3 regions of the Luteibacter anthropi genome follow, and region 3 is predicted to be linked to each of the others. Evidence: predicted binding sites of a transcription regulator. Region 3 holds the regulator's gene; each other region holds the start of a gene.
The links. The regulator HrcA, encoded in region 3, represses chaperone genes, less so after heat shock. The targets are predictions, from matches to a motif close to TTNGCACTCNNNNNNNNNGAGTGCNAA.
Positions count from the first base shown of each region.

Region 1: the regulator HrcA is predicted to act here: its motif matches at 1,927-1,953, upstream of KR767_RS09755 (co-chaperone GroES).
Region 2: the regulator HrcA is predicted to act here: its motif matches at 1,881-1,907, upstream of rpoH (RNA polymerase sigma factor RpoH).

Region 1 covers NZ_CP077072.1:2,195,719-2,200,239, reverse strand. Annotated here, with positions in the region: gene groL (chaperonin GroEL) at 1-1,485, opposite strand, end outside; gene KR767_RS09755 (co-chaperone GroES) at 1,585-1,878, opposite strand; gene cutA (divalent-cation tolerance protein CutA) at 2,151-2,423, shown strand; gene KR767_RS09745 (protein-disulfide reductase DsbD family protein) at 2,473-4,521, shown strand, end outside.
Region 2 covers NZ_CP077072.1:1,998,074-2,002,594, forward strand. Annotated here, with positions in the region: gene KR767_RS08870 (response regulator) at 1-828, shown strand, start outside; gene ung (uracil-DNA glycosylase) at 825-1,529, shown strand; gene rpoH (RNA polymerase sigma factor RpoH) at 1,938-2,798, shown strand; gene KR767_RS08885 (response regulator transcription factor) at 2,880-3,566, shown strand; gene KR767_RS08890 (sensor histidine kinase) at 3,550-4,521, shown strand, end outside.
Region 3 covers NZ_CP077072.1:4,404,423-4,408,943, forward strand. Annotated here, with positions in the region: gene dnaK (molecular chaperone DnaK) at 1-418, opposite strand, end outside; gene grpE (nucleotide exchange factor GrpE) at 551-1,084, opposite strand; gene hrcA (heat-inducible transcriptional repressor HrcA) at 1,171-2,229, opposite strand; gene recN (DNA repair protein RecN) at 2,362-4,032, shown strand; gene KR767_RS18615 (response regulator transcription factor) at 4,238-4,521, opposite strand, start outside.

The DNA of each region.
Region 1 (4,521 bases), 2.2 Mb from region 3:
GTCCAGGATGCCGAAGGCGATCATGTCGCCGAACTCGCCGTTGGCAGCGTTGTAACCGAAGTTACCGTTGCCTTCCTTCACCTTGTTCACCACGACCGACGCTTCTTCACCAGCGTTGGTGACGATGGCGCGCAGCGGGGCTTCCAGCGTGCGACGGGTGATGGCGATGCCGAGGTCCTGGTCCTGGTTGGCACCCTTGAGGCCTTCGAGGGCCTTGAGCGCACGGATCAGGGCGACGCCGCCGCCCGGGACCACGCCCTCTTCGACGGCTGCACGGGTGGCGTGCAGGGCGTCTTCGACGCGGGCCTTCTTTTCCTTCATTTCGACTTCGGTGGCGGCACCGACCTTGATGACGGCCACGCCGCCGGCCAGCTTGGCCACGCGCTCCTGGAGCTTCTCGCGGTCGTAGTCGGACGAGGTCTCTTCGATCTGCGCCTTGATCTGGCCGATGCGCGACTGGATCAGTTCTGCCTGGCCGGCACCATCGATGATGGTGGTGTTTTCCTTGGTGATCACGACGCGCTTGGCGCGGCCGAGATCACTGATGGTGGCCTTGTCGAGGGCCAGGCCCACTTCCTCGGAGACAACCGTGCCGCCGGTGAGGACAGCGATGTCTTCCAGGATGGCCTTGCGGCGATCACCGAAGCCCGGCGCCTTGACGGCGGCGACCTTCACGATGCCACGGATCGTGTTGACGACGAGGGTGGCCAGGGCTTCGCCCTCGACTTCCTCGGCGACGATCAGCAGCGGCTTGCCGGCCTTGGCGACGGCTTCGAGCGCCGGGAGCAGCTCGCGCACGTTCGAGATCTTCTTGTCGTGGATGAGGATGAACGGGTCGTCCAGTTCAACCTGCTGCGACTGCTGGTTGTTGATGAAGTACGGCGACAGGTAGCCGCGGTCGAACTGCATGCCTTCGACGACGTCGAGTTCGTTCTCGAGACCCGAGCCTTCTTCAACCGTGATCACGCCTTCCTTGCCGACCTTCTTCATCGCGGTGGCGATGATGTCGCCGATGTTGGCATCGGAGTTGGCCGAGATGGTGCCGACCTGGGCAATGGCCTTGTCGTCGGCGGTGGGCTTCGACAGCGCCTTCAGCTCGCCGACGGCGGCCACGACGGCCTGGTCGATACCGCGCTTGAGGTCCATCGGGTTGATGCCGGCGGCAACGGCCTTGAGGCCTTCCTGGATGAACGCCTGGGCGAGGACGGTCGCCGTCGTGGTGCCGTCACCGGCCACGTCGGAGGTCTTCGAGGCGGCTTCCTTCACGATCTGGGCGCCGATGTTCTCGTACTTGTCGGCCAGTTCGATTTCCTTGGCGACCGAGACGCCGTCCTTGGTGACGGTCGGGGTGCCGAAGCTCTTTTCGAGCACGACATTGCGGCCCTTGGGACCAAGGGTGACCTTGACGGCATTGGCGAGGGTGTTGACACCCTTCAGCATGCGGGCGCGGACGTCTTCGCCGAAGCGGACTTCTTTAGCTGCCATAAAATTTTTGCCTCAAAAATTTTGAAATTAGGTAAAGGGTTCTTGATCTTGAGGGCCTGCCAGCGCGACTGACGCGTCAGAGCAGGCCCAACCGCAAGATCAGCCCTCGAGGATCGCCACGATGTCGTCTTCCTTCAGGAAGACCAGCTCTTCGCCGTCGACCTTGATTTCCTGGCCGGCATACTTGCCGAACAGCACGACGTCGCCTTCCTTCACGCCCATGGCGCGGACGGTGCCGCTGGCCAGGGTGAGACCGGTGCCGGCGGCGATGACCTTGCCGCGGGTGGGCTTCTCGGTGGCGCTGTCCGGGATGACGATGCCACCGGCGGAAACGCGCTCTTCTTCCAGACGCTTGACGATGACGCGATCGTGCAACGGCTTCAGCTTGCTCATGACTACTCCAAGCATGTGGTTGATGGTTAAGAAAAAAGGTTCGCCTTGTTAGCACTTGGCCAGGGCGAGTGCCAGAATTCTAGCCAAAGCCTACCCGGAATCGGAAGGGCCTGGCGCTCGCGAAGATATGGCGCCGTCCGGAAACGGTTCAAGGGCGGCGGTACAAAAAATATGACAGCGGGAGAAGAAAGCATGACCCAGACCGACGCCCTCGTGGTCCTGATCGCCTGCCCCACCGGCGAACCGGCCGACACCCTCGCCCGCACAGCCTCGTGGAAGCCGGGCTCGCCGCCTGCGTGAACCGCCTGCCCGGCATGCGGTCCACCTATCGCTGGCAGGGCGAGGTCGTCACCGATGAGGAAGACCTGCTGCTGGCGAAGACCACGTCCGATGCCTACCCGGCGTTGCAGGCCTTCGTCGCGGCGCGGCATCCGTATGAGGTGCCCGAGATCGTGGCGTTGCCGGTCTCGGCCGGGCATGCTCCCTACCTCGACTGGCTGCGTGCCAACGTCGCTGCAAGCGAATCCGGGGTCGCCCGGTCATAATCACCGACGCCCGACGCGGTTCGTCGCCGCCCCGATCCACGGAGTTGCCATGTCGCTGTTTGCCCGCCTCGCGCGGAACCTGCTCGCCGCCGTCGCCCTGGTCGCCGCCCTGCCGGCGATGGCCCAGGACGACGACAACCTGCTGCCGGTCACCGAGGCCTTCCATCTCACCTCGGACGCCAGCCAGCCGGGCATGGTGAAACTGCACTGGACCATCGCGCCGGACTATTACCTCTACCGGGGTCGCATCAAGATCAAGGCCGCCGAGCCCAACGCCGCGACACTGGGCGAGCCGACGTTGCCGGACGGCATCCGCAAGCACGACGAATACCTGGGCGATGTCGAGATCTACCACGGCGACATCGAAGCCAGCGTGCCCTACACGCTGCTCGACAAGGGCACCAAGACTCTCGCGCTGGACGTCCAGTACCAGGGCTGCCACGAGGTGGAGCCCAAGATCTGCTATCCGCCGAACACGGAACATCTGAAGCTTGAGATCGGCGGTGCCTCCACGATCCCGGCATCCACGGGTACGCCGGCTGCCGGCGGTGCCTTCTCCAGCGGCGCCTCGCTGCTCGGTGCGCCCGCCGCCACGCCGGGCACCGAAGCCGCCTCCCTGCCGCCCGACCAGGCCTTCCGTTTCGAAGCCCTGGCGAAGGAAGGCAAGACACTGGTCCTGCGCTGGACCATGCCGAAGGACTATTACCTCTACCGCGACAAGACCCAGATCACCGTGACCTCGCCGGCCGGCGCCAAGACCGGTGAACCCGACTGGCCGAGCGGCACCGCCCACCACGACGAGAACTTCGGCGACACCATCGTCTACTTCGACCAGGTCGAAGTGCCCGTGCCGCTTACCGGGCTCGATGCGTCGAAGAAGGTGGAGCTGGATGTCGCCTACCAAGGCTGCCTGGAAAACGGCATCTGCTATCCGGTGATGACCCGCCACCTCAGCGTCGACCTGGGCAGTGGCGCCGTGGTCGTCGGCAAGATCGATACGAAGACCGCCTCCTCTGCCCCTGCCGACGTGGCACCCACGCCACCGCCGGCCGGTCTGAAGCCCTCAGGCGACGACACGCCCGTCGGCATTGCCGCTGCCCTTGGCCTCGCCCTGCTGGGCGGCCTGATCCTCAACCTCATGCCTTGCGTGCTGCCGGTGCTGTCGCTGAAGGCAATCACCGTGCTGGAAAGCGGTGAAAGCCCGGGCGCGGCGCGCCGCCATGCCCTCTGGTACACGGCGGGCGTACTGGTGGCCTTTGCCGCCCTGGGTCTTGTGGTGGTCGGCGTGCGCGCCGCGGGCCATGGCATCCAGTGGGGTGCACAGTTCCAGCAGCCGCTGGCCGTGGGCCTGCTGGTCTACGTGATGCTGGCCGTGGGCCTGTCGATGTCCGGCGTGTTCGAGATCGGCGGTTCGCTGGGCAATATCGGTAGCGGACTGGCTTCGCGCTCGGGCCCGGCCGGCGACTTCTTCACCGGCGTACTCGCCGTGGTAGTCGCCAGCCCCTGCACCGCGCCTTTCATGGGTTCGGCCATCGCCTTTGCCTTCGCGGCACCCATCGCCGTCGCCTTCCTCATCTTCATCGCGCTGGGTTTCGGCCTGGCGCTGCCGTTCCTGCTGATCGGCTTCGTGCCGGCCATCGCCCGCCTGTTGCCGCGCCCCGGTCGCTGGATGGAAACTTTGAAGCAGGCGCTGGCCTTCCCGATGTACCTCACGGCCGTATGGCTGCTGTGGGTGCTCACCAAGCAGCGTGGCGCCGATGCCACGGCACTGGTGCTGGCGGGTGGTGTGCTGCTGGCCATGGCGCTGTGGTGGTACGGCCGTCGTCGCGGCGGTCTGTCGTGGATCTTCAGCGCCGTGCTCGCCATCGGTGCGGCGGCCGCGCTGTGGACCGTGCACGGTCTGCCGGCCCAGGCGGCCGGCGCCAGCGTCGCGGCGGACGGCTCGGTGCCCTATTCACCAGAGAAACTGGCCGAGCTGCGCGCCGCGGGCACGCCGGTGTTCGTGGACATGACCGCCGACTGGTGCATCACCTGCAAGGCCAATGAACGCGCCGTGCTCGACACCGACGCCTTCCGCGACCTGCTCAAGCGCACCGGC
Region 2 (4,521 bases), 2.4 Mb from region 3:
CGGATCGGTTCGGCGGCGGGGGCCGCGCCGCGCATCCTGCTGGTGGACGGCTCGAAGGTCGTCCGCCAGCTGATCACCCGCGTGGTGAAGGCGGAGGTGCCCGATGTCGAGATCGTGGCCGTGGCCACGGGCGCCGATGCCCAGGCCGAACTCCAGCACGGCGTTTTCGACTTCATCACCGTCGCCCTGCGCCTGTCCGACATGGATGGCCTGGCACTGGCGCGCTACGTGCGCGAATCCGCGCCGCAGATCTACATGCCCATCGTGGTGGTATCGGGTGACGTCGAGCAACGCCTGCAACGGCGCGAGCTGGGCGAGTTCGTCACCGATTACTTCGACAAGTCGCTGGGTTTCCAGGCGCTGGCGGAATTCATTCGCGGCTATGTGTCGCCCGAAGGCGGCGCGGAAGGCGAGGTACTCTACGTCGAGGACAGCCGCGTGGTGGCGCTTGCCACGCGACGCATGATGGAAAAATACGGTCTCACCGTGCACCACGTCATCAGCGCCGAGGATGCACTGGCCCATCTTCGCGCGGCGAAGGCGCGGGGTGAGATGGGCGCCGACGTGGTCCTCACCGATGTCAGCCTCAAGGGCGAACTCACCGGTGGCGATCTCGTGGAACGCATCCGCAATGAATTCGGTTACGGCAAGGGGCGGCTGCCCACCCTGGTCATGACCGGCGACGAAAACCCGGCCAACCAGACGGCCCTGCTGCGTGCGGGCGCCAACGATCTGGTGGAAAAGCCGGTGGAGGAAAGGCTCTTGATCACCAAACTGCTGTTCCAGCTGCGCGTGGCGCGGCACCTGCGCGAAAGGACCGAAGGTTGAACGATCGCGTCCGCCTCGAACCCTCCTGGAAGGAGCGTATCGGCTCCTATCTCGACCGCCCCGACATGCATGCGCTGTCGACCTTCCTGCGTGACGAGAAGGCCCAGGGCAAGGTCATCTACCCGCCGGGCCCGGAGATCTTCAACGCCTTCACCCATACGCCGTTCGATCGCGTGCGCGTGGTGATCCTGGGGCAGGATCCGTATCACGGCCCCGGCCAGGCCCACGGCCTCAGCTTCTCCGTGCGCCCCGGCGTGCGCGTACCGCCGTCGCTGCTGAACATGTTCAAGGAGATCGAGGATTCCCTGGGCATCCCGCGCCCCGACCACGGCTGCCTCACCCCATGGGCCGACCGCGGCGTGCTGCTGCTCAACGCCTCGCTCACCGTGGAGGCCGGGCAGGCCGCCTCGCACCAGGGCAAGGGCTGGGAAGGTTTCACCGACGCGGCCATCGACGCCCTCAACCGCGAGCGCGAGGGCCTGGTCTTCATGCTGTGGGGCAGTCACGCCCAGAAGAAGGGCCAGCTGATCGACGGCAAGCGCCACTGCATCCTGCGCAGCGTCCACCCATCGCCCCTGTCGGCCCATCGGGGCTTCATGGGCTGCGGCCACTTCGCCAAGGCCAACGACTATTTCGCCTCCCGCGGCGAGCCGCCCATCGACTGGTCGCTGCCGCAGCGGGCGGAACTGGACGTTTCGTAAGCGGCCGGGGCCTCCTGGCCTTGGCAAAAGCGCATCCCGCCCTAGATAGGGGTGTAAGCCATGTCCTGGCACATCCCGTAGGCCCCCCGTCGAAACGGGCTCCCGATTGTTGACGCCCAGGACTATCGCTTTTGCGCGAGGCGGTTGAAAGCGTTCCGGTCGTCCCCATATTTTCCTTGCGCGACAGTTACATGGACGCGCCGACGCTGCCCGCCGGGTACCTCCTGGCCCGGTCGGGCAGTTGTCTGTCGGCTGAATCCCCCGGGCCTCCAACTGGACAATGAGGGGTGGTTTCTGTACTATTGAGTACAGCTAACCGCCCTGGAAGCTCATGTTGAACTTCCGGCGGGGTTAGCACTCCCTAATGGGGACTGCTAACCTGCACCAAGATTTCAGGAGGTTCCACTCATGTCCCAAGCTCTTGCTACCCGTAACTACGGGCTTCCGAGTGTCGTTGGCAGTCTGGATTCCTACATCGCGGCCGTCCATCGCATTCCGGTGCTCAGCCTTGACGAGGAGCAGACGCTTGCGCGGCGCTTCCACGACGACGCCGACCTCGACGCCGCCAAGCAGCTCGTGATGTCCCATCTCCGCTTCGTGGTCCACGTGGCCCGCGGCTACAACGGCTACGGCCTGCAGCTCTCCGACCTGATCCAGGAAGGCAACATCGGCCTGATGAAGGCGGTGAAGCGTTTCGATCCGGACCAGGGCGTGCGCCTGGTCAGCTTCGCTGTGCACTGGATCCGTGCCGAAATGCACGAGTTCATCCTGCGCAACTGGCGCATCGTGAAGGTCGCCACCACCAAGGCCCAGCGCAAGCTGTTCTTCAACCTGCGCAAGAGCAAGAAGCGCCTGGGCTGGATGAACGCCGAAGAAGTCCGCGTGGTTGCCAACGACCTGGGCGTGCCGGAAGCCACGGTGCGCGAGATGGAATCGCGCCTGTCGGGCCGTGACGTGGGCTTCGAAGCCCCGGCCGACGCCGATGACGACGACAAGCCGGCACCGGCCGCCTTCCTCGTCGACGAAGGCGCCGACCCGTACGACAACCTCGCCGAGGCCGATGCGTCGAGCAACCAGATGGGCGCCCTGTCGTCCGCCCTGGCAAACCTCGACAACCGCTCGCGCGACATCATCCAGCGCCGCTGGCTGGCCGAAGACAACAAGGCCACCCTGCAGGATCTGGCTGACGAGTACGGCGTTTCGGCCGAGCGCATCCGCCAGATCGAGGCGAATGCCATGAAGAAGATGCGCGTCGCCATCGCCGCCTGAGCGGCAGGAACGGCGTAAGATCGGAAACGGCTCCCTCCGGGGAGCCGTTTTCCGTTGTCCCCCAGCGTGGAGTCACACAGGATGCCCAGGGCCCTGGTCATCGAAGACGATGAAGTCACCGCCCGCGATATCGTCGCGGAGCTGGGCGCCCACGGCCTTACCGCCGACTGGGTGGCCAATGGCCGCGACGGCCTGCAGCGCGCCCTGGCCGATGGCTACGACATCATCACCCTCGACCGCATGCTTCCCGGCATGGACGGCATCGACGTGGTCTCCGAACTGCGCAAGCGTTCGGTGGAAACACCGGTGCTCATGATCAGTGCCTTGTCCGACGTGGACGAACGCGTGCGCGGCCTGCGTGCCGGTGGCGACGACTACCTCACCAAGCCCTTTTCACCGGACGAACTCGCCGCCCGCGCCGAGGTGCTGTTGCGCCGCCGTCGCAGTGCGGCCAGCACGCCGGAAACCCGCCTGCGCGTGGACGACCTGGAACTCGATCTGGTCCGTCACAACGCCTTGCGCAAGGGCAAGCCGCTCACCCTGCTGCCCACCGAATTCCGCCTGCTCGAATTCCTGATGCGCAACGCCGGCCAGGTGGTGACGCGGCAGATGATCTTCGAGCACGTGTGGGGCTTCCATTTCGATCCTGGTACCAACGTGATCGATGTCCATATCGGCCGGCTGCGTCGCAAGATCGACGGTGCCGGCGAACAGCCGCTCATCCGCACGGTGCGTGGCTCGGGGTATCTCCTTGCGCCCGCTGACTGACGCCTGGCGTTCGGCCACCTCGCGGCTGATCCTCATCTACGGGGCGCTGTTCGCGATCTGGTGCATCGCGCTGGTGGGCGTGGTGCAGTGGGAGTCGTCGAACTACCTGTCCAACGTGGTCGACCAGATGCTGGTCGCGCGTATCCATTACCTTGAGAACACCGATCCCAGGCGCCTGCCGGATACGGTGGATGCCGCGAGTGCCATCGATATCCAGGGCTTCATGTGGGTAGGCCTGTTCGATGCGCAAGGCCACCGCCTTGCCGGCAATATCGACGGCGTGCCCAAGGGTATGTCCGAGGATGGCGTGGTTGTTCCCATCAAGGCGAGCCTTGTCGATTCAAAGCGCGTGGGGCTCACCCGTGCGCGCGGCATTACCCGTGAATTGCCGGGTGGCCAGCGGCTCGTGGTGGCGAAGGAAAGCACCACCATCGACGGCCTCACGGCGATCATCTGCCGCGGCCTGCTCTGGGGCCTGTCACTCACCCTGCTGCCTGGCGTACTCGGCGGCATCCTCATCGCCCGTGGCCCCGCGCGGCGCATCCGCGCCATCCAGCAGGCCATGGAGCCCATCCGCCAGGGCGACCTGAGCGTGCGCCTGCCGGTCTCCCGCGGCGGCGACGAGGTCGACCTGCTGGCCTCGACCGTGAACCAGGCGCTGGGCGAGATCGAGCGCCTGCTGGGCGAGGTGAAGGGAGTCACCGACAACATCGCCCACGACCTGCGCACGCCGCTCACGCGTATGCGCACGCGGCTTTACCGCCTGCAACAGCAGTTCGACGGGCGTCCCGAAGGCCAGCAGCTCGACGACTGCGTGGCCGAGATCGACACCGTGCTGGCGCGCTTCCGTGCCCTGCTGCGCGTGTCGGAACTGGAAGACCGCCAGCGCAGCGCCTGTTTCGCGGCGATGGACCTGGGCACCGTGCTGCGCAACGTGCATGAGTTCTATGCGCCG
Region 3 (4,521 bases):
CCGCTTCGGTCACCGACTCACCGAGGAAATCCTCGGCGGTCTTCTTCATCTTCATCAGGACCTTCGAGGAGATCTCCTGCGGGGCCATCTTCTTGCCGTCGGCGGTCTGCACCCAGGCGTCGCCGTTATCGTGCGCAACGATGCCGTAAGGAACGATCTTGAGGTCCTTCTGCACTTCGGCGTCGGTGAACTTGCGGCCGATGAGGCGCTTCACCGCGTAGAAGGTGTTCTTGGGGTTGGTGACGCTCTGGCGCTTGGCAGGCGCACCGACCAGGACTTCGTTGTCCTTGGTGAACGCGACGATGGACGGCGTGGTGCGATCGCCCTCGGCGTTCTCGATGACGCGTGCAGTCGTACCTTCCATCACTGCAACGCAGCTGTTGGTGGTACCGAGGTCGATGCCGATGATCTTGGCCATGATGAAGTTGCTCCGAATTTCAATGCGGCCCCCGCGGCCGCTGCTGTGAAGAAAGTGGGGCTGCGCCCCAGCGATTCAATACTTTGTGAGATCCCGTCGCACGTCGCCGGAGCGCGTGCAGCGAGCTTTCGTTCAGTTGTCGCGCACCACGGCGACAAGCGCCGGACGCAGCAGACGATCGTTCAGCACGAAGCCCTTCTGGACCACGGCCACCACGGTGTTAGGCGCATGCTCGTTCGACTCGACCGAGCTGATGGCCTGGTGGTGTTCCGGGTTGAACGGCTGGTGCAGCGGATCGACCAGGGACAGGCCGTTGGCCTGGGTCACCTTTTCGAGCTGCTTGAGCGTGAGGTCGAGACCTTCGCGCAGCGTCTTCGCATCGGCGTTCTCGTTGGCGAGGCCGAGCGCGAGACCGTCGTAGACCGGCAGCAGTTCGCCGAGCAGTTTCTCGTTGGCGAAGCGGCGGGCCTGGTCCAGGTCGCGCTGGAGACGGCGACGCTGGTTTTCGATCTCCGCCCGCTCGCGAAGCACCGTCTCGCGCGCCTGGGACAGCTCGGATTCGAGGGCCGCCAGCCTGGCGGTCAGGGCGTCGAGGTCTGCGTTCACGCCGTTGTCGGCGCCGCCTTCCTGCGCCGGATCCGGCACGTGGGGATCGTTGTTCTGCATGTTTACTCCAAATGTCAGCTAACCGGCCCATCCCGTGGAAGGGCCGAACATTCGCGGGAAATACTAAACCCGCCTCCCGGGGCGGTTTATGAGGTCGCCGCGGCGCGATTCAAGGCATCGCTGAGCAGTCCGGCAGTGGCCTGCACTACCGGAATGACCCGCTCATATGCCATACGCGTCGGTCCAATAACTCCGATCGCGCCAAGCATGCGGCCGTTCGTGCCATAGGTGGCGGTGACGATGCTGCACCCGTCGAGGGCCGAGAAACCGGACTCCTCGCCGATGAACAGGCGTACGCCCGGGGCTTTGACGCACATTTCCATGAGCTGAAGCAGGTCGCGCTTCTGCTGGAAGGCGTCGAAGAGGTCGCGGAGCCGGTCGATGTCGGCCAGTTCCGAATAACCCATGAGGTTGGTCTGTCCGCTGACCAGCACGTCGTCGGCGTCCTGGTCGCCGAACGAGGCCGTGGCCAGCTCCACCACGCTGGACAGCAGGCGGTTCAGCTCACCACCGGCCTCCCGCAGCTCCGTCGCCAGGTGGGCGCGGATGTCGGCAAGGCGAAAACCGGTGAAATGGGCATTGAGGTAGTTGGCGGCCTGCTCCAGCTCGCCGCCGTCCAGCGGACGGGTGAGCTGGACCACGCGGTTCTGCACCTGGTTGTCCGAGAACACCAGCACGACCAGCACGCGGGCGTCGGGCAGGTTCACGAAGTCGATATGGCGCAGCGGGAAGTCGCCCTGGCGCGGCACCGTGACCACGCCGGCGAAGTGGGTCATGGCCGACAGCAGGTTCGATACGTTGCCCAGCAGATCACGCGTGGTCGTCTGGTGCGGCGGCAAGCCGCCCTGCAGGCGGGCCATCTCGTCTCGCGGCAGCGGTTTCAGTTCGAGCAGGCTGTCGACGAACAGCCGCAGGCCGCGCGGCGTGGGCACGCGCCCGGCCGAGGTGTGCGGCGAGGCCACCAGGCCGGCGTCTTCCAGGTCGGCCATGATGTTGCGGATGGTGGCCGGGCTCACTTCCAGGCCCGACGAACGGGCGAGCGTGCGCGATCCGACCGGCTCGCCATCGGACAGGTATTGGGCAATCAGGGTCCGCAGCAGCCGGCGCGCGCGAGCATCGATGTCGTGACCGTGGAGCGGATTCATGCGCGTGGGTGGGCCGGAAGGTTCGGAACGTCGCGCTATCAATAAGGTCTTGAGCCCCGGCTTGCAAGTCTCGGCTTCTGCGACACGCCTCCGGCTACAATCGCCGCGATTCCTTTCGCCGCCCCGGTGCCCATGCTCACCTCGCTCTACGTCCGTCAGTTCGCCGTCGTCGAAGAAGCCGAGATCGCCTTCGGACCCGGCCTCACCGTGGTCAGCGGCGAGACCGGCGCCGGCAAGTCGTTGCTCGTGGATGCCCTGATGCTGCTCGCCGGCGCCCGCGCCGACAGCGGCATGGTCCGCGCAGGCAGCGACCGCGCCGAGCTGGCCGCCGAATTCGACCTGGGCGGCCTGCCCGAAGCCGCCGAGTGGCTGCGCCAGGAAGAACTGGACGACGGCGACACCTGCCAGCTGCGCCGCGTGATCCGCGCCGAAGGCGGCACCCGCGGCTGGATCAACGGCCGCCCGGCCAGCCTTGCGCAGATGTCCGCACTGGCCGCGCTCATCGTCGAGATCCACGGCCAGCACGAGCACCAGGCCCTGCTCTCGCGCCAGCACCAGATGACCCTGCTCGATGCCTATGCGGGCAACGACGCGCTGCTGGCCGCCGTGCGCGACACGGCCAGGGCATGGCGCGACGCGGTGAACCGCATCCGCGCGCTGTCCGGTGGTGACGATCGCGAACACCAGATCGACCTGCTCCGCCACGAACTGGAAGAACTCGACCGCTGGGCACTCGTGCCTGCCGCGCTCGAAGAGCTCGAAGCCCAGCATCGCCGCCTCGCCAATGCCGGCCGGCTGGCCGAAGGCGCCAACGGCGTGGTGGAACTGCTCGACGGCGAAAGCGAATTCGCCATCGGTCGCGCCCTGCTCCGCGCCCATGCCGAGCTGTCCCGCCTGGCCGAGCTGGATGCCACGCTCACCCCCACGCTGGAACTGCTCGACAGCGCGCAGATCCAGGTGGGCGAAGCGGTGGACGGCTTAAGCCGCTACGCGCAGGACGTGGAACTGGACCCGGAGCGACTGGCCGAGGTGGATACCCACCTCACCCACCTGCACGACCTGTCCCGCCGCTATCGCCTGCCCATCGAAGATCTCTCGGGCAAGGCCGAAGAAGTACGCGAGCGCCTCACCGAACTGGAAGGCGCCGGTGACGCGCTGGAACGACTGGCCCACGAGCGCGATCGCCTGCACAAGGCCTGGAACGACGCCGCGAAGTCGCTCTCCGCCGCTCGCAAGGATGCCGCCGCCCGCCTGGGAAGCACGGTGGCCGCCCTCATGGGCGAACTGGGCATGTCCGGTGGACGGCTCGAAGTCGCACTGGAAACGCTGGAAGGCGACGACCCCGACCCGCAGGGCCGCGAGCGCTGCGAACTGCTGGTCAGTGCCAACCCCGGCCAGCCGCCGCGCCCGCTGCGCAAGGTGGCCTCGGGCGGCGAACTGGCCCGCATCAGCCTCGCCATCGAAGTCGCCACGCTGGGCAACGACAACATCGGCTGCATGATCTTCGACGAAGTGGACACCGGCATCGGCGGCGCCGTGGCCGAAGTGGTGGGCCAGAAGCTGCGTGCGCTGGGCGAGCGCGTGCAGGTGCTGTGCGTTACCCACCTGCCCCAGGTGGCGGCACAGGGCCATGCTCACTTGCAGGTATCCAAGGCCAGCGATGGTGAGGCCACGCGCACGAAGATCCAGGCGCTCGACGCCGCCGGCCGCCGCGAGGAAATCTCCCGCATGCTGGGCGGTGTGGAAATCACCAAGGAAACCCGCGCCCACGCAAAGAAAATGCTGGACCGCGCCCAAGGCTGAAGCCAAAAGCACGTGTAGGAGCGCGCCTTGCGCGCGACCGGAATAGCACCACGCCCCAGCCACCCCACTCCTGTAGGAGCGCGCCTCGTGCGCGACCGGGATCACCAAACGCCTCATCAACCGAGCGTTCCGGTCACACCGGTCGCGCGCAAGGCGCGCTCCTACAAGGCAACCGGGTTATTGGTTGTGTGCAGGAGGCGTGGCGTCAGGAGCGGATGAGCCCCCGCTCCTGCGCCATGCGGTAAAGATCCAGTTCCGACCCGGCGTTGAGCTTGTTCATCACCGCGGCCCTATGGATGTAGATCGTCTTCTGCCCGATCCCCAGCTCCGCAGCCACCTGCTTCGGCGCACGCCCGGCGGCCAGCAGCAGGAAAACCTCCCGCTCGCGCGCCGTCAGCTTGCTCATGGGGTCCAGATCCGCCGATGGCCGGCTCAACCGACGCTCGCGCAGGTCCGAGCTGAGGTACTGCTCGCCCGACAGCACGGCAC